DNA from 3 places in the Plantactinospora sp. DSM 117369 genome. Region 1 is predicted to be linked to each of the others. Evidence: riboswitches for the same ligand, from Rfam matches in the RefSeq annotation. Region 1 holds a riboswitch; each other region holds the start of a gene.
What was found. Region 1 has a riboswitch for cyclic di-AMP ahead of ACSMXO_RS11570 (C39 family peptidase). Riboswitches for the same ligand answer to the same signal wherever they lie in the genome.
Positions count from the first base shown of each region.

Region 2: linked by a shared signal. The riboswitch ahead of ACSMXO_RS14870 (C39 family peptidase) and the one ahead of ACSMXO_RS11570 (C39 family peptidase) in region 1 are both predicted to bind cyclic di-AMP.
Region 3: linked by a shared signal. The riboswitch ahead of ACSMXO_RS39750 (coiled-coil domain-containing protein) and the one ahead of ACSMXO_RS11570 (C39 family peptidase) in region 1 are both predicted to bind cyclic di-AMP.

Region 1 covers NZ_CM132446.1:2,582,299-2,588,438, reverse strand. Annotated here, with positions in the region: gene ACSMXO_RS11585 (TetR/AcrR family transcriptional regulator) at 1-424, opposite strand, end outside; gene ACSMXO_RS11580 (hypothetical protein) at 434-757, shown strand; gene ACSMXO_RS11575 (DUF2269 domain-containing protein) at 850-1,377, shown strand; cyclic di-AMP (ydaO/yuaA leader) riboswitch at 1,609-1,752, shown strand; gene ACSMXO_RS11570 (C39 family peptidase) at 1,758-2,543, shown strand; gene ACSMXO_RS11565 (NADP-dependent oxidoreductase) at 2,911-3,870, opposite strand; gene ACSMXO_RS11560 (Gfo/Idh/MocA family protein) at 3,867-5,021, opposite strand; gene ACSMXO_RS11555 (TetR/AcrR family transcriptional regulator) at 5,105-5,686, opposite strand; partial or broken gene ACSMXO_RS11550 (transposase) at 6,138-6,140, opposite strand, start outside.
Region 2 covers NZ_CM132446.1:3,370,787-3,376,926, forward strand. Annotated here, with positions in the region: gene mdlC (benzoylformate decarboxylase) at 1-788, opposite strand, end outside; cyclic di-AMP (ydaO/yuaA leader) riboswitch at 1,045-1,186, shown strand; gene ACSMXO_RS14870 (C39 family peptidase) at 1,669-2,520, shown strand; gene ACSMXO_RS14875 (hypothetical protein) at 2,672-3,211, opposite strand; gene ACSMXO_RS14880 (GNAT family N-acetyltransferase) at 3,419-4,213, opposite strand; gene ACSMXO_RS14885 (CDP-glycerol glycerophosphotransferase family protein) at 4,251-5,948, opposite strand.
Region 3 covers NZ_CM132446.1:9,264,285-9,270,424, reverse strand. Annotated here, with positions in the region: gene ACSMXO_RS39755 (glycoside hydrolase family 65 protein) at 1-531, shown strand, start outside; gene ACSMXO_RS39750 (coiled-coil domain-containing protein) at 631-1,659, opposite strand; cyclic di-AMP (ydaO/yuaA leader) riboswitch at 1,663-1,793, opposite strand; gene ACSMXO_RS39745 (DUF6506 family protein) at 2,105-2,725, shown strand; gene ACSMXO_RS39740 (MarR family winged helix-turn-helix transcriptional regulator) at 2,745-3,242, opposite strand; gene ACSMXO_RS39735 (hypothetical protein) at 3,343-3,546, opposite strand; gene ACSMXO_RS39730 (dienelactone hydrolase family protein) at 3,760-4,413, shown strand; gene ACSMXO_RS39725 (RNA-guided endonuclease InsQ/TnpB family protein) at 4,618-5,784, shown strand; partial or broken gene ACSMXO_RS39720 (TIGR04222 domain-containing membrane protein) at 5,821-6,140, shown strand, end outside.

The DNA.
Region 1 (6,140 bases):
CCCGGACCAGATCGTGGAGCTCGCGCTGGGCCTGTGCGAGTTGTTCTCCGCGATGCAACACCGCGGAAAGATCACCGCCGTGCCGCCCACGCTCGTGGACGATGCGCGCGTAGTGCTCCAGCACCGCGCTGAGCTGCTCGCCGGGCCGGCCGGGCTGGTTGCGGCGCTCGGCGAGCTGGTCGAGGTGCCCGGCCACGTGTCGCTCGTGCCACGCCCGCAGGATCGCCTCGACGTCCGGGAAGTACTTGTACAGCGTCGCCCGCCCGATGCCGACCTTCTCCGCGACCTGCGACATCGTCACCGACAGCGGCCCGTGCGCGGCCGCCAGCGACCAGGTCGCGTCCAGAATCGCGTCGCGGACATCGCGCCGGTGCGCCTCGATCGTCTCGTTCCACAGTCTAGGCACGTCACCAGGATACACCATGACGATCCGATGACGATCTGGCTTGACAGCGACAGTCTGTCTCGTAAAACTGGGGTCGAATCCGGATCACGACAAACTCGTACCTGCCTCGGAGAACCCATGCCTGACTCACCTGGCCACGCCGCCCTCGATCCCGGCACCAGCCGCGCAGCCACCCCAGCCTGGGTGAAAGTGTTCGGTATCGGCATCGGTGCGCTGGTGCTGCTGCTCCTCCTCGGGATGTTCGCCGGCGGTGGCCACGGCCCCAGCCGTCACCTGCCCACCGGTGACACCCCCACCTCCGGCGTGCCCGGCACATCCGGCGGTCACATGCCGCCCGACGGCGGCCATTGAACCTTTTTCAACCTGGACCGCGCGACGCTCACGCACCGCGTCCGACCTTGCGGTCCGCCGGACCGCAAGGGGAGGTTGAAAAAGGTTCATTGATGATGGGTCCCCGCCTGCGCCGGTTCGCGCTTACCGCGCATGTCACGTTCTCCGTCGGCTGGCTCGGCGCCGTCCTGGTCTTCGTCGTCCTCGCCGCCGTCGGGCTAGCCAACCAGGACACGCAGCTGGTACGAGCCGCCTACCTGGCGATGGAACCGGTCACCTGGTACGCCCTCGTGCCCCTGAGCATCGCCTCGCTCGTGACCGGAATCGTCCAGGCATCAGGCACCAGTTGGGGCCTCACCCGACACTACTGGGTTCTGTTCAAACTCATCCTGAACATCCTGGCCACCGCCGTCCTGCTGATGTACACGCAGACAGTCGGCCACATCGCGCAAGCGGCCACCGACCCGGCGTTGCCGGGAAACGACCTGCGTGCCTTGGGAACCTCGCCGCTGCTTCACGGGACCGCCGCGCTGCTGCTTCTGCTCGTCGCCACCATCCTGTCCGTGTACAAGCCGCGCGGCGCTATCTCGTACCGGACGGACCGACGCCGCATGCGACGAGGAGCACTCGCGCTTCGATAGCGGCCTGCGCCAGCCGTGCTGACGGTCGACCGCCTTCACGGCCGGTATCACCGGAGGACCCGTTCGTGACGTTTTCCAACATCCTTTACGTCGCTGCGTATACCTGGCCGGGAACGCACGCGATGTGAGTGCGGTGGCTCACATGATTGGGTGAGCGTTTGGCATCCCTGATCGGCTCCTCGTAGCGTCGGCGCCGCCTGATTCGGTTGTCAGTCATTGACCAATGGCGTCGAATCGGGCCCGCCTAATCGCTTTCAGCGAGCCGGGGACCCATCGCATCTTGGGGTGAATCCGTAGGCCAAGAGGCCAGGTAGGGCATCCTCTTTCCCCGCCCGAACCCGTCAGCTAACCCGGTCGGCGGCATGGGAAGGAGACCGTGCATGCTCGAAGAACCATCGCGTAGCCTGTTCCGACCTGGCGCCCTTCGCCGGGCACAGAGGCTGGGCCTATTGTCCGCCGCCGTCGTGACAGCCGCGACAGCCGCGACAGCCGGAGCCCTGCTCAACCAACCGCCAGAGGGAACCTCCAGCGGCGCCACAGCGCAGTCACTTGTTCCGGCCGCCGCCGACCCGGACACCGGGGCGTCGACCGGTCCTGAATCCCGTTCGGTGGCACCTGCCGACGAGCCGTCACAACCGGCGCAGCCCGATGCTCCCGCAGAAAAAGTGCTCGACGCGTCCTTCGAGTATCAGCCCAACTTCTATTACTGCGGGCCCGCCGCGGTGCGTAACGCACTCAGCGCTCGTGGAATCGATGTGAGCCAGGACCAGCTTGCCCGGGGCCTGCGAACCACGGTCAACGGCACTGACTCCGCCGAGGACACGACTCGTGTGCTCAACGAGATGGTCGGAAGCAACTGGTACCGCACCCGGATGATTCCGGGACAGGACGCGACACCCGCGCAGATGGATCGACTCCAGGCCGACGTGGTGCGGGCGACCAGCAACGGCTACGCCATCGTGGCGAACATCGCCGGCGGCGCCACCGATGCCGACGGGACGTGGCATGACTTCCCGGGCGGGCACTACATCGCACTCGTCGGCTACAGCGACGACGGGCGCATGGTGAAGGTGTCGGACTCATCGGGGATGTTCGGTCCGGCCAGCTACTGGATGAGCACCATCAACATGGCGAACTGGATCGGAACCCGCGGCTACTCCGCCTGATCACCCCACCCTTCGGCCCACAGACGAGGTCGACGGGCAAGCTGCCGGTGGCCGGTGCAACCGCTGGCCTACCGGCAGCGTCGCCGCGACAGTGGCTACCACCTGTTCCTGAAGGCACGCCGGAATCTGCCTCTGGCGCCCCGCTGGACGTCTGTGTCAGCCGGGGGCGGTTGAAGGTGGGGCGTTGTTGTCGGCGGGCGGGGCCGCCGCCGCGGCCCGTCACCTTCGGCGAACTGGGCCGCCACGACCCGCCAGCACACCCCGCCCGATGGGAGGGCTTCCGGTAGGCCGCGTCGACCTCGGCTGGTGTCCCACCGCCGGGACGCGATCCCGGTCTGGTGCCGTGGCCACCGGCTCGCCAGCGGGCTCACAACTCGATGACGAGTCGGCCCCGGACGCCGCCGGCCGCCAGGAGCCGATGGGCTTGCGCCGCCTGCTCCGGCGGGAAGGTGTCGGCGACTCGGAGGCTGAGCCGTCCTTCGTCGGCGAGCCGGCGGAGCAGGTCGAGTTTGTCGCGTCGCCCGTCGTAGTCGTGCACGTAGGCGTAGACGAGGGTCACGCCGCGCGTCGCGGCCGCCCGCTCGAACGCCGGGTGGTCCGGCACGCCGCGTACGTAGGCCAGGGAGCCGCCACGGCGGATGGCCGTGAGCAGCGGGGCGCCGATGATCGCGGTGTCGACGACCGCGTCGACACCGTCGGTGGTGAGCGCGCGGAAGCGATCGGCGACCCCAGGCCCGCGGGCGACGGTGCGGTCGGCGCCCAGCGACGCGACGAGGTCGGCGTCTTGTGGGGCGGCGTCGGCCAGCACGCGGTGCCCGGCGGCCTTGGCCAGTTGTACGGCGTAGCCTCCGACCGCCCCGGCCGCGCCGGTGACGGCGAGGGTGCTGCCCGGGGTCAGGCGTAGCTGGTCAAGGGCATGCAGGGCGGTGAGCCCGTTCATCGGGAGCGTGGCCGCCTCGGCGTGACTCGCCCCGGCCGGTGCCGGGACGACCCACGACTCGGGAAGCACGACCCATTCGGCGTACCCGCCGCCGGCCGGGCGGGTGGGGTTGACCATTGCCATCACGCGGTCGCCGATAGCGAGGCGGCGGTTGGTGCCGGAGCTGATCTCGTCGATGGTGCCGGCGACATCCAGGCCGGGGATGACCGGTTCCGTTCCGCGTTGCCGGATAGGCGTCACGCCGGCCCGGATCAGGGTGTCGGCGGGGTTGACGGCCGCGGCGCGTACCCGGATCCGGACCTCGCCCGGTCCGGCGTGCGGAGTCGGCCGCTCGACGACCTCCAGTACCTCGGGTCCGCCGTGGCGCAGCAGCCCTATCGCTCTCACGTCATTGACTCCGACTGTTCAGGGCGGCCGGCGCCAGGGCGCCGGCCGGTGGTTGGTCCCTTCAGGGATCGGGCGACGCCGGTGTGCGAGGAGCGTTCGACGGCGTCGATGAGGCGGTGCCGGTTGAGAGCGTGCTCGAAGTCGGGCACGGTATGGGTGCCGTCGGCCAGGTCGCGGGCGAACTGCGCGTAGAGCCGCGCGACGCTTCCGGCCGGGGTCTGGGCCAGGTCCGTGGGGATCCCGTCCGAGTAGGACGGGGGAACTTCGATGGTGGTGGCGGTGGTGTCCGCGCCGCGGCCACCGGCGAGGGTGAGCTGGGCGACTTGCATGTTGCCCCAGGCCGAGGTCAGGACGAGGTCGCCGTCGGTGCCGTTGATCTCCCATCGGAGGTTGTCGCCGCGTGACGCGCCGCCGCGATAGAAGACCGAGGCGGCCGCACCGGAGGTGAGCGTGCCGATCAGGGCGACCTGATCGGGCACCGTGACCGGGATCCTGCTGCCGTCCTCGGTGACGGTCGCCTCCTTGCGTCCCACCACGAGGTTGGCCGCGACCGTGTCGAACTCGCCGAGTACGAAATGCAGCGGGTCGAGGGCGTGCAGCGTGGCGGAGGTGAGCGGGGTGGCGCCGTTGGCGTTGTCGAACCAGTAGGCCTGGTTGTGGCTGTCCACCTCGCCGCCCCAGACCATGCCGGAGCCGACCAGTGTGGTGCCGAGCACCTCGCCGACGTACCCGTCGCGAACCAGGTCTGCGGCGTGCTGGACCTCGGGGGCGTATCGTCCCTGGAGCCCGACCACGGTACGGGCGCCGGCCCGGCGGGCCAGTTCGGCGAGGCGCTCCGCTTCGGCCAGGCCGTTGGCGAGCGGCCACTCGCTGTAGACCATCTTGCCCGCCTGGAGAGCTGCCGAGATCAGCTCGAAGTGCTGGGTGACCTGGACCGCGACGACGACCAGCTCGACCCGGGGATCGGCGAGAAGGCGGCGGTGGTCGTCGTATCCGGGCACCCCGTACTTGGCCGCCGCAGCCTCCGCCGAGCTACGACGGGACGTGCTGACCGCATGCAGTTCGAACGCCGGCGACGCCGCGATCACCGGAATGTGCGAGACCGACGCCCACGCGCCGGGCCCGATGATGCCTACGCCTGTCGGTTTCATCCTTCTTCCTTCGAAAAGGTATCTTGAGCGAGCGTTACAGGATTTGGGAACGGCAAAAGGCCGGACCGCGCCCGGGGAACCGGTCAGTCCAGGCAACTCAGCGCGACCTCGGCGGACCGCATCAAGGTGGCCCGGTCGGGGTTGATCCCGCCCATCACCCGCAGGCCCTGGAGGCTGGTCACCAGGAACGTAGCGAGGTCGGTGGCGCTGCGGTCGGCCGGGATCTGACCGCGTAGCTGGCCCTCGGCGAGCACGTCGAAGAGGGCGGACTCCAGCGATCGAGTCGTCGACCGGAGCCGCTCGGCGACCCGCGGGTCGTCCCGGGCCCGCTCGATCGTGGCGCCGACGATCAGACATGCCAGGCGTTTCCCGTCCCGGGCGATCTCATCCACCGCGCCGACGAAAACCTCGCGGATGACCTCTCGGGCGTCGTTGCCCGAGCGCAGCATGTCGATCAGTGGCGTCGCGTACCGCTGCCGGTAGAGGTCGAGCGCGGCCAGGTATAGCCCTTCCTTGCTGCCGAAGGCGGCATAGATCGAGCCGCTGCCCAGGCCGGTCGCCTTGGTCAGGTCGCGGATCGAGGTCCCTTCGTAGCCGTTGCGCCGGAACGCCTCCATGGCCGCGGCTACCGCCGCGTCAAAGTCGAACTCCCGGGTACGGGCCATGCGCCTACCGTACGGCTAACTGGAACGATCGCCAAATAATTGTGCCTCCGCTCACCCCCCGCACCCCAAGGTCCACGCATTTGCGAGCAGGAAGGGCCTACCTGCGAGAGCCGTTACCTGTGCTCCCCGACGGGCCTGTCTTTCCCCCCGTCGCGGGCGCGGCGGCCAGCGGCCGGCGTAGGCCCTGGTGGAGCGGACCAGGAAATCCCTGTCCCATCGCCTGGCACCTTCGCCACTGCAGTCGGCAGTCTGCTCATCGTGGGTCTGAATGAGGGCCTCCTCGCCATCGAGCCACAGGCCACGACGGACGGGAACATTGAACCTTTTTCAACCTGGACCGCGCGGCGCTCACGCGCCGCGTCCGACCTTGCGGTCCGCCGGACCGCAAGGGGGGTTGAAAAAGGTTCACTGAGAGGGCTCTAATTCACGTATTTTGCGAGTGATGCCGTCTTCA
Region 2 (6,140 bases), 790 kb from region 1:
CCGACCAGTTTCTCGGCCAGCGGCCCGATCGCCGGCGGCAGCAGTCCCTGGAACTGGGGATGATCCTGGGGGAAGCCGACCCGGTCCGCGAACGGCGGCTGCCAGACCGGTGCCCGGCTCCGCTCGGCCAGGGCGACCGCCTCGGCCCAGCCGCCGCTGCGGTCGACCGCGGATCCGATCACCAGCATGGGGTTCCGGCTCGCCGCCAGGATCTCGGCGAACCGATCCAGTTCCGCCGGATCGGGCGCGACCCGGGTGCTCACCCGGCGTACCTGCGCGGTGCCGTTGGCTGGCTCGTCCCAGTCGTCCAGCGGCAGGGAGAGGTACACCGGCCCGGCCGGCGGCTGTACGGCGGTGGCGAGCGCCCGCATGAACGCCTCGGGAATGTCCTGCGCGCGCAGCGGCTCGTGACTCCATTTGACGTACGGCTCTGGCAGTTGGGTCGGGCGCACGTTCGTCAGCATCGGCTCGGACAAATTCATCGTCCGGGTCTGCTGGCCGGCGGTAACGATCATGGGTGTCTTGTTGTGCCAGGCGGTGACGAGGCTGCCCATTCCGTTTCCGGTGCCGGGTGCGGTGTGCAGGTTGACGTGCACCGGCCGGCCGGTGACCTGGGCGTAGCCGTCCGCCATCGCGACCGCGGAGGCCTCCTGGAGGGCCAGAACGTAGGCGAAGTCGGCCGGAAAGTTCTTCAGGAATGGCTCCTCGGTGGAGCCGGGGTTGCCGAAGAGGGTGGTGAGGCCGAGGGAACGGAGCAGGTCGTAGGTCGCTTCGTGCACCGTTGTCATCGGAAGGAGCCTCCTGGAGTCCTCGTCCCATGCTCGGACCACCGCGTCAAGCCGGTCATTTCCGTCATACCGTACGCGTACATGATCATGCCGGTTTATCTGTGCGACCGTCCACCGCCCCGGGCCCGGTCGCCGGTCGTCCCGATCGCGCTCGCAATCGCTGTTTTCGCTGTTCAGTGGGGTTGGCAACGGTGGAAGGCGGCCAGTAATCTCGGCGGGTCTGGTCCGGCCCCTTGGTCGCCATCTGGGTGACACCGGAGCAGACCCGCCGAGTCGTTCTGTAACGATCCGGGGACCCACAGTTATCTGGGGTGAATCCGCGAGCCGCTGGCCCGTGGTAGGGCGGCCTTCCCGCCCGAATCCGTCAGCTAACCCGGTAGGCGGTGTCGGAAGGAGTAGCTGTTCGTGCCGCACCACCCGGGCCCCGGCCCGTCCCCCCAGTTCCCTCGCTGCGTCGCGGCTCCGCTCCCGGTCGCCGCGACCGTCCCGGACCGCCCCAACCCGGACCGACCGACCCCAGGCCGGCACCTGAACCTGGCCCGATAGCGGTCTGTGACGCGGAAGTCGTCGACGCGCGGGCGCTGCCGGGTCCGCCGGCCAACTGGTCGCGGTCCCGGTGAGGCCGCCGGCCGGTCGCGACGGATCGTGGTGGCGCTGATTCCGCCGGTACGCCGATAGCGGCGCTCCCACCGGCCGGCGCAACCGTCGGTCCGTCCGTACCGTCGGCCCGTTCCGCCGAATTCGTCGGCGGGCCTCTCTCGGACGATTTCGTCCCGTGCGATTCCGTGCGATTTCGCGTCACATTCCGGCAGCGACTGAAACGCCGCGTCATTCCTTGCCCCCCGGTAGCGGTGACGCGCATTTCCCCTGGAGGATAACGTTGAAGCACGCAATTAACGGGCGGTTCCGGACCGCCATGTCGGGCCGGCGCAACCGGCTCGCGCTCGCCTCGGCCGCGGTGCTCGCCGCTGCCGCGTCCACCGGGGTCGTCCTGACCTCGACCGGCTCGGCCGAGGCCCCGGAGACCTCGACCGTCGCCGTCGCCGAACTCGGCATCCCGGCGGCGGGGCAGGCCGGAGCGGCCGTCACCACCGCCCCGGAGACCACCGCCCCGGAGACCACCGCCCCGGCGACCCCGGCGCAGCCGGCGACCACCGCGCCGGCCACCAAGGCGGCGAAGGCGGCCCCGGCCAGCACCCCGAGGAAGCCACCGGCGCCGCCGGAGTCGAAGCTGCTGGACTACCAGTTCCAGGCCCAGATCAACGGCTGGTACTGCGGCCCGGCCGCCACCCGGATCGCGCTGACCGTCCGGGACAAGCAGCCGAGCCAGGACGCCGTCGCCGCCGACCTCGGCACCACGATGAGCGGCACCAACTCGGCCGAGGACACCACCCGGGTGCTCAACAAGATCACCGGGACCGACTTCTACCGCACCACCGCCATTCCCGGCGGTGCGGCCACCCCGGCGCAGATGGACCGGCTCCAGGCGGACGTCGTGCACGCCGTCACCAGCGGGTACGCCGTGGTCGTCAACATCGCCGGCTCGGCAACCGACCTCGACGGCGGCTGGCACAGCTACCCCGGCGGGCACTACCTGACCGTGGTCGGCTACCGCGACGACGGCCGTACGGTGAAGATCGCCGACCCGGCCATCCCGGGCGAGGACAGCAACTACTGGATGACCACCATCGACCTGGCGAACTGGGCAGCCACCCGGGGCTACTCGTCCTGACCCGCCCCGCCCGCCGGTAGTACCGACGAGACGCCGGCCCGACGAGACGCCGGCCCGACCCACCCACCCGGACGACCCGTGCCGACCGGGGGTGTGGAGCGGGCCGGCGTCGTCGTGTCGTCGGCCGTGCGTGCCCGTGCTCAGGCGGGAATCACTGGCCCTGCCACACCGCCTGGGCGCCCGTGTCGCCGGTGCGGAACACGTAGTACAGGGTGATCCCGGCCGCCGCCAGGGACAGCACCCCGAGCACCAGGGTCAGCACCGGCGACCCCTTGGCGGCAGCGGCGGCCGGGCCGTCCCCGCCGCTCCCCTCGGTCCCGGCGGTCACCGGTGCGGCGGTGGCCCGGGGCTTGACCAGGAAGACCAGCGCCAGGGTCAGCACCCCGAGCGCGATCGTCGCGTACAGGGTGTTGGTGCCGAGGTCCTGGTGCTCCGCCAGCCGCGGCACGTACTCCGGGCTGACCCGGTTACGCGACTCCAGCCGGGCGAGGAACCGGTCACCGGAGAGCTTGGCCATCAGCGCGGCCAGCGGGGTGGCGACCGCGAGCAGTCCCAGCACCCAGCGCAGGTGCGGTCGGACGAACGGAACGAACGCGTACCCGACCGCGGCCAACGCGAGCAGTGGCACGAACACCACCGCGGCATGGACCAGGAAGGGGTGGGCGGGAATGCCCATGAACTCCTCAAGCACCGGCGCCTCCTCGGCGACAGATCGGCTGGCGAAAGCAAGGGGTGGACGGCAGGCGTACGGACCGGGCGGAGAGCAGGTCCGCCACGCCTGGCGGACTGGCGGCTTTCGAGAACGTTGACATGGTGCCCGGGGTGCCGACCGTTGACAAGGGTCGGACCGGTTCGGGCCGGTGCGGCGCCTCCCCGGAGGACGTGGTGGTGACCGGGTTCAAAGAGGACGGTCGTCCGCGCCGGGTGCGGGTGCCGGCTCGCCGACGACGTACTCGGTGTACTCGGCGACCGGGGTGAAGCCGAGCCGGTCGTACAGCTTGTACGCGGCGGTGTTCTCCGCGACGACGTTCAGCGCCACCGTGTCGACGGTCTCCAGCAGCCGCCGGCAGAGCGTCGCCACCACCGTGCTGGCCAGCCCCTGCCCCCGGTACGCCGGAGCCGTCGCCACGTTGCCCAGCGCGCCGACCCGGTATCGCGGCGACCAGACGTGCACCCCGGCGACGGCGACCAGTTCGCCGCCCCGGCGCATCCCCACGTAGTGGCCGGTCTCGACCATCCGGGGGTCGAACCAGTTGCCCGGATACGCCGCCCGGTAGAACGCGGTCAGTTCCGGTACGTCGGCCTCGGTGAGCACCTCGCCGCCGGGCGCCACCCGGGCCAGCCGGTCCGGGTCGGTGAGCGCCATCTTCAGGTGCGCCCCGCGCGACCTGACCGAGTACTCCCGGGCCAGCACCGCCGCGCCACCGGGGGAGAGGTGCGCCTCGAAGTGCCGGGGCAGCAGCGGGAGGAGGCCGGTGAGCAGTTCGGTGAGCACCGCCGGAGAGCGGTGCAGCGCCAGCAGCACCGGAGTGGGTCCACCCTGGTAGAGCAGCGCCACCGCATCGTCGCGCCGGTACCAGGTGGTGTACGGCCAGTAGAAGTCGTCGAGGTCGCCGAGCTCGTACGCGTGCAGGTGGGGGTCGCGGCGCAGCAGGCCGGCCAACTCGTTCCGGTCGTGGCTGGTCCTGATCATCGTCACCGGCGCATCATGGCACAGCCGCCGACCGTGCTCAGGAGACCGGCGCGGGGCGCGGCGACGGCACGGACCGCGTGGCGGCGCCGTCCAACTGCCGGCGGGCCTCGTCGAGGAACCCGTCGGCGTACCGCTGCTCCGGGAAGTCGCCGAGATAGCGGGTACGGGTCCGCCACCGGGTCTCGGCCAGCGGATCGCTGTCCAGCAGCCGGTCCAGTACGTCGTCCAGATTGGACATCTGCGAGTCCAGCACGTAGCCCGAGCCGGCCAGCGGGAACCCCGCGACGAACCGGTCACCCTCGCCGACCCGGTCGGTGACCGCGTACGGCTTGCCGGAGTAGAGGTAGTCGGAGATCACCGCAGAGACGTCCGAGACCAGCGCGTCGGAGGCGTTGACGCAGTCGACCAGGCTCATCTTCTTCGCCGCCTCGGCGCCGAAGACGTGCCGCCGTCCCGTGCTGGCCCGGTGCTCGGCGAGGAGCTGCTCGATCCGGGCGAGCTGCCGGGCCGACGCGGGATTCTGCGAGGTGTAGGGGTGGGCCCGCAGGATCACCGTCACGCCCCGGTCCAGCAGCCGGCGGACCAGGGTCTCGCCGACCGGCAGCGAGCAGTGGTCGACGTCGGCGTTGTGCCCGGTCCAGGTCGGCGTGTAGAGCACCACCTTGTCGGCCCGGTCCCGGATCGGCTCCCGACTGACCGCGATCGACTCCACCTGTGGCCGGCCGACGATGGCGAACTTCTCCCGGGGAATCGTCACACCGTTGCGGGCGTACCGGTCGATCGCCGCCTGTCCGGCCACGAAGATCCGGTCGAAGATCGCGGAGACCGGGTTGGCGCTCGGCGCCTTGTCACTGTCGCCGTGGTGCAACTGGATGTGCGTGAGGTGCGCGAACCGGATGCAGTGGCTGTTCTTGGCGCCGTGGTTGACGTAGAACGCCACCCGCAGGCTCGGCACGATCGCCTCGTCGATCGAGCGCGGCGTCGGGCAGACCACCACCGGCGCCGTGGTCGCGGCCGAGATCGTCGGCAGGAAGTTCGGCTCCCGCAGCAGCACCATGAACGGCCGGCCGATCCGCTCCAGGTACGGCAGCCACATCATGACCTGGTATTCCGAGCCGGGCGGCGCGGAGAAGTAGAGCAGGAACTCCGGCCGGTGCCGGCGGAGCGCTTGGGTGACCGCACTCTGCCCGCCGGAGGGCCGCAGCCGGCGCAGCGCGATCGGCCCGACCGCACCGATCGCTGCGGCCGCGCCGACCAGCACGGTGAGTACCAGGACGGGCCAGACCGGCAGGGTCAGCGCCGCGCTGCCGGCGAGTGCGACCAGTAGGACCAGCACCGCCGGGCCGAGCCGGTCGGCGACCAGCAGTGGCGACGACCGTACGCCGAGGTTGGCCGAGCGGACCTCCAGCTCGGCGGCGTCCCGCAGCGGCCGCTCGGCCAGGGTCAGCCCGAGCAGAGCCGCTCCGGTGAGCGCCAGCGCCACCCAGTTCAGCCGGGCCTCCGGCACCTGGTGGGCGTATCCGACCAGGACCCCGGCGATCAGCAGAACCGGCTCGGCGACCAGGTCGGCGCGCGGGTTGATCCGGCGCTCCAGCCAGACCGCGACCGCACCGGCCACCGCCAGGGCGAGGCCCGGCAGCTCGGCCGAGGTGAGGGCGAGGACCAGGAAGGACAGCACGGCCAGGCCGGCACTCAGACACCGGACGGTCAGTTTCCTGACCAGATCGCCACGCATGCGCTTCCTTCCGTGAGGCGGATCGCCGGATGGTGCCCCGACGTGCGGGGCCTGGCTAGGCGGTGCCGACCCGGGGCGGCGGCACCAGTTCGGTGGAGCGTTGCCGGCCGATCCGGCCGAGCCCGGGGTCCTGGCCCGAACCGTCCGGAGCGGTGCCGCTCGGCTCGCCCGGCTGCCCGTCCGGAGCGGTGC
Region 3 (6,140 bases), 3.3 Mb from region 1:
TTCGCCTACTACGAGCGGCGTACGGTCCGCGACTCGTCGCTGTCGGCGTGCACCCAGGCGGTGCTGGCCGCCGAGACCGGGCACCTCGAACTCGCGCACGACTATCTGGGCGAGGCGGCCCTGATGGACCTGCACGACCTCAACCAGAACACCCGGGACGGCGTGCACGTCGCCTCGCTGGCCGGGGCCTGGATCGCCCTGGTGGCCGGGTTCGGTGGGATGCGTGACCACACCTCGACGCTTTCCTTCACACCCCGGCTGCCGAGCCGGATCGACCGGTTGGAGTTCTCGCTCCGCTACCGGGGCGTGCACCTGCGGGTCGACGTCCGGCCGCGCGAGGCGACGTACGCGCTGCGCGACGGCGAGCCGGACGACGCCCTGGAGTTGCTGCACCACGGCGAGAAGGTCCGGATCACCTGCCTGGAGTCGGTGACCCGGCCGATCCCGCCGGCCCGCCCGGTGGGCCCGCAACCCGCCCAACCAGCCGGTCGGGCGCCCGCCCGCCGTGCTCCCGAAGGCGAGCCGACCTGACCGCCGGCCGGGGAACCCCGAGATCTTGACGACTTCTCGCCGCCCCGGCGGTCTCAACCGCAAGACGTCGTCAAGATCTGATCGGCACCCCGACGGGACCTAGACCAGCGACAGGTGTACGTGGTTGGTGTGGTCGCTGGACGGGTCGCCGTGCGCACCGCTGTACGACTTCCAACCGGTCGTCGGCAACCAGATCTGCCGGTACCAGATCACGTACAGCACACCGATCCGGTCGGCGTTGCGGACGAAGAACGCGGCGAGGTTGTTGCCGTAGGTCCGGTTGGCGCCCGTCGCGGCACCCCGGAAGCCGCCCGCCTCGGCGGAGAAGTCGCAGGCCCGCCCCTTCGGGTGCTCGTAGGGGCCGCCGGAGCGGTAGCACCCGGTGAACCGGGTGAAGCCGGCCCGGCGCGCCTCGTTGAAGGCGTGCAGGGTGCGCGGGGTGACGCAGCCGGTGGTGGTCGGGTCGGGCCGGCTGCACGACTGCGGCGGCCAGGAGCCGTCGGCAGCGCGTGGCGCGGGCCGGGCCACCGGTGAGCGGGCGTTGACGAAGCCTCCGGTGGAAGCGCCGCCGACCTGAGCCAGCGTCCGCTCGGCGGCCTGCTTCTGCCGCAGCATGATGGCGAGCTGCCGGCGCTCCTCGATCACCTCGGCGTCCAGTGCCTTTTTCGCCAGGGTGGCCCGCTCCCGGGCCTGACCCAGCGCGCGCAGCGCGTCGTTGTCCCGCAGGGCCACCACCTCCAGCCCGCGGGCGCGCTCCAGGAGTTCCTCCGCCGAGCCGCTGTGCAGCAGCACCAGAACCGGGCCGATCCGGCCGGTCTGGTACGCCGTCCGGGCCACCTGCTCCACCCGAGGGCGCAGCTCGGCGATCCGTCCCTCCACCCGGCGTAGCTCGGCGGCGATCTTCGCCTGCCGAGCCTGGGCGTTGGCCAGCGCGTTCTTGGCCTGTAGGTAACCTCGGCCGGTCGATTCGAGCACGTCGCGCAGGAGCGGCGTGTCGCCTTCGTCGCCGAGAACGGCGGGGCTGTTCGCCTCCGCCACGCCGGGCCGGAGTGCTGCTCCGGCGAGTGCGCCGAACGTGGCGAGCAGGGCCAGGGCCAGCGGTAACCGCCGACGTGTGGATCCCGTCATGCATGTCCCTCCGTCGCCCGCCTACCGAGTTAGCTGACGGGTTCGGGACGGAACAAGTCCCTACCGCGGTTGCGGACTCACCCCACCTACCTGGGTCCCCGGCTCACCCGTTGGTGATTCGGCGGCGGTCACGCCGGCGCGGAGGGGTGCGCCACCGGGCGAAACCGGGGTCAGCCTACCGGATCAACCGGGCCGACTTGGTGGATTCCGGGGTGATCCGGCGTGGAAAATTCACCCGGCCACCGATCGGGGGCCGGCGCCGCCGCAGCCGTCCATCTGGTACCGCAACCCGTATGGGTCCGGGGGCGCCACGCGCGTGACACATCGACCGGGGTGATCGCCGCCACACGCGGCACAATCAGGAATGTCCATGTCGGCCCGACGCTTGCAGTGATAAAGCTTGGTATCAAGCTATAAGACGTCAAGCGATCATGGAGGAGCCGACATGACCACCGACCTGGTATTTGCCGAGACGTTCATCTTTCTGGAGCCCGGCACGGACCCGGCCGTCGACCGGGTGGTCGTCGACAACGCGGGCAGTCACACCCTGCTGGTCTGGGCACCGGACGGCTCTGCGGCGGCGCGGGTCGCGGCCGAGTTGGCGGCGGCGGGCGTCCGCCTCATCGAGCTGTACCGCGGCTTCGACCTGGCGTCGGCCGCGCAGGTGATCGAAGCCGTCGACGGCCGGGCTCCGGTCGGCGTGGCCGGTGCCTTCGGTGCCGGGACGGCGCCCCGCGGATCGCTCAAGCGCTCGGTGACCATCTACGAACATCCGCTGGCGAACGCGGCCACCCACCGTGTCGTGCGGGAGCACGCCACCGGCGGCTGGACGGCGGTGATCGGCGCACCGGACGCAGACCTTCCCCAGGTCGCGGCGGAACTGGTCGACGGCGGGGCCGAACTCGTCGAGATCTGCGGCGGCACTCCGCTGACCACGGCGGCCCGGGTCCGGGAAGCGGTGGGGGACCGGGTTCCGGTGAGGCTGGTCAGCTGGCCGTTTGAATCCATCGAGGGGGCGGCCGCATTCAAGGCCGCGTTCGACGCGCGGATGGCCGAGCGCGGCTGAACGCTCGACCGGCTATCGGTCAGCCCTCCTCGTACCGAAGCAGGAGCTGCTTCAGCGTGGCGGCGACGGCGTCTCGTTGCCGCCCGCTGAGCGGCTGCAGAAACGTCTCGTCCACGTCGAGTACGGCTCGAACCGCCTGCTCGGCCAGCCGTTCGCCCCGGCGGGTCAGGCGGACGAGTACGCCGCGCCGGTCGGCCGGGTCAGCGGTCCGCACGATCAACCTGCCCCGTTCCAAGCGGTCCAGCCGGGTCGTCATCGCACCGGACGTGATGAGCGCGGCCCGGGTCAGCTGCCGTGGGTTGGTGCCCTCGGGATCGCCGAGCCGACGTAGCGTGTTGATCACATCGAAGTCGCCGTAGGTCAAGCCGAGCGGACGAAGCGCCGCGACGATCGCACGATGGACCTGGTCGGCACAGAGCAGCAGACGACCGACCACTTCGAGCGGGCTGACATCCAGCTGCGGGTCACGTTCGGCCCATTGCGCAACCATCCGGTCCACCGCATCAGCAGCCTCCACCGGGCGAGTTTACTTGACACCAAGCCAGTTGGCTCAGGCACCACCAGGCGCGACCGGCGTGCGGGCCCGTCGAGTCGCCGGGTGGGCGGCCGTTGCGGTCCTAGCGGTCGCGGGGATCCTCCGAGTACCGCTCACCGCTGGACGGCATGCCCACCGCGTCACGCGGCGGCGTCCGGCGCGGATCGTCGAGCGACCTCGCCTTGGCCGCCTCGTCCGCCCATTCGCTCCGGTCGGGATTCTGCTGTCCCGCCTCGTCGGTGCGGGCCGAGCCGGACTTCGCCTTGCCGGGTTTCTGGCGGGCCATAACGTCCCTCACGTTCGTCTGCCGGTCGGCGCGTCGGCCGTCCCGGTGCCTGGTCGGACTTTCCGGCCTTCCCCGACTGCGCACCGGCAAACCCGGGTGCCGGGCGGCCGGCGGCGCGTGGTTGAGCCCGGCGCCGCCGGGTAAGGCCGACAGGACGGCGGTCAGCGCCACACCCGCGACTCTCCGCCGGGAAAAGGCATGGGAGGCAGTCGAATGGACACCCGGAGCACCGAGACCACGATTCCGGCCGGAGATGTACGACTGACCGGCGACCTGGTCGTCCCCGCCGACGCACGCGGGATCGTCCTGTTCGCACACGGCAGTGGCAGTTCCCGGCACAGCCCGCGCAACCGGATGGTGGCCGAGGCGCTGAACCGCCGCGCCCTGGCCACCGTGCTGGTCGACCTGCTGACCCGGGACGAGGAGGCGCTCGACGACCGGACCGGGGAGTTGCGCTTCGACATCGGCCTGCTCACCGGCCGGCTCGTCGGCATCGTCGACTGGCTGGCGACCGGCGAACCGGCCGGGCGGCTCCCGATCGGACTCTTCGGGGCCAGCACCGGCGCCGCCGCCGCGCTCTCGGCCGCCGCGCAGCGCCCCGACCGGGTGTACGCGGTCGTCTCCCGGGGCGGCCGCCCAGACCTGGCCGGCGCCGACCTGCCTCGGGTACGCGCCGAGACGCTGTTGCTGGTCGGCGGGCTGGACGACGAGGTGCTGCGGCTCAACAACCAGGCACTCGCCGACCTCCACGCCGGGGCGGAGCTGCGGGTGGTGCCCGGCGCCACCCACCTGTTCGAGGAGCCCGGCGCCCTGGACCAGGTGGCCCGGGAGGCGGCGGAGTGGTTCGTCAGCCACCTGCCCGACTGACCGTCCCGCCCAGCCAGCCGTCGACCCGGCTGCGCCAGGCGGCCGTGACAGGCGTGCGCGGGTTTTCCATCAGGTTCGCACGCGGAGGGGACCGCCGCCTTCAGGCGACGGGGGAATCCGCGCTACCTCCCCTCAAGAATTGCTGTGTGGACAGTGATAGGATATCGATGTGCATGTGGGTTGTGAGCTGCGAAAACAACGTCGATGATTCGGGCGTACGAGTTCCTGCTGCGTCCCACATCCCGACAGGCGGCATCCCTGACCGCGTGCCTCGACGACCACCGGCAGATGTACAACGCCGCCCTTGAGGAACGCCAGGAGGCGTACCGGCGGGCACGGGTCACTGTCCGCTACGGGCACCAGTCGGCACAGTTGAAACACATTCGCCGCGACGACCCGGACCACGCCCGATGGTCGTTCTCCTCCCAACAGGCGACGCTGCGCCGGCTCGACAAGGCGTTCCAGGCGTTCTTCCGTCGGCTGAGGGCGGGTCAGACGCCCGGCTACCCGAGGTTCAAGGGCGCTGGCTGGTTCGACACGGTCGAGTGGCCGAAAGACGGCGACGGCTGCCGCTGGAACTCGACCCCCGACAGTGGGCGCACCCGTGTCTATCTGCAAGGGGTCGGGCATGTGCGGGTCCACGCCCACCGCAAGGTCGACGGCCGGGTCAAGACGGTTTCCGTGAAGCGGGAAGGACGACGCTGGTATGTGATCCTCACCTGCGCCGAGGTTCCCGCCGAACCGTTGCCCGCGACCGGCCGCACGGTCGGAATCGACATGGGTGTGACTTCGTTCCTGACCACATCCGACGGCCTTCACATCGACAACCCACGACATTCGGCCGCCTCCGCCGGCCGGCTCGTCGACGCCCAGCGCGCCCTGGCCCGGTGCGAGCGCGGGTCGCACCGGCGCCGGAAGGCCCGTGCCCGGATCGCCGCCCTGCATCGCAAGGTGCGTCGGCGGCGGCTCGACCACGCGCACAAGATCGCGTTGTGGCTCGTCCGTCATTACGATGTGATCGCCCACGAGGCGTTGCCGATCAGGAACATGACTCGGTCGGCGAAGGGCACGATCGACAAGCCGGGCCGCAACGTCGCCCAGAAGGCGGGATTGAACCGTTCGATCCTGGACGCGGGTTGGGGGGTGTTCCTCAACGTACTGCACGCCAAGGCTGAAAGCGCCGGACGTGTCACCGTAGGGGTCGATCCTCGCGACACCTCCCGCACCTGCCCCGCATGCCGGCACCGCACGCGGGACAACCGCGTCACCCAGGCCGAATTCGTCTGCGTAGCGTGCGGTTTCGCCGACCACGCCGACGTGGTCGGCGCGACGAACGTACACAGGGCCGGGCTGGTCCTGCTGACCGCGTGAGCGGCCAGAGAAGCTGACGCCCTCAGGCGTCAGAGGAGTCACACTCGAAGGATGACGGCGTTGTCCCGCGACCTGAGCACGACGGACCTCGGCTACCTCACCGGTGGCGCCTGGGGTGCCGTCCGGACCGCACTGGTGATGCTGCACGGCCGGGGAAGTGTGACGGCCGCCCGACCCGGCGGGCTCAGCCGGACCGGCAGCATGCCGGCGTACGCGGAACCGCTGGAACGGGCCCTGTTCGGTGCGCTGTACGGCTCGATGTCACCCCGTGAGGTGGCCAACCAGCGGCGGGTCCGGCAGGCCCTGGCCGAGCAGCGGGAGGGCCTGATCGGGCTGGGACTGCTCCGTCCGGCCTG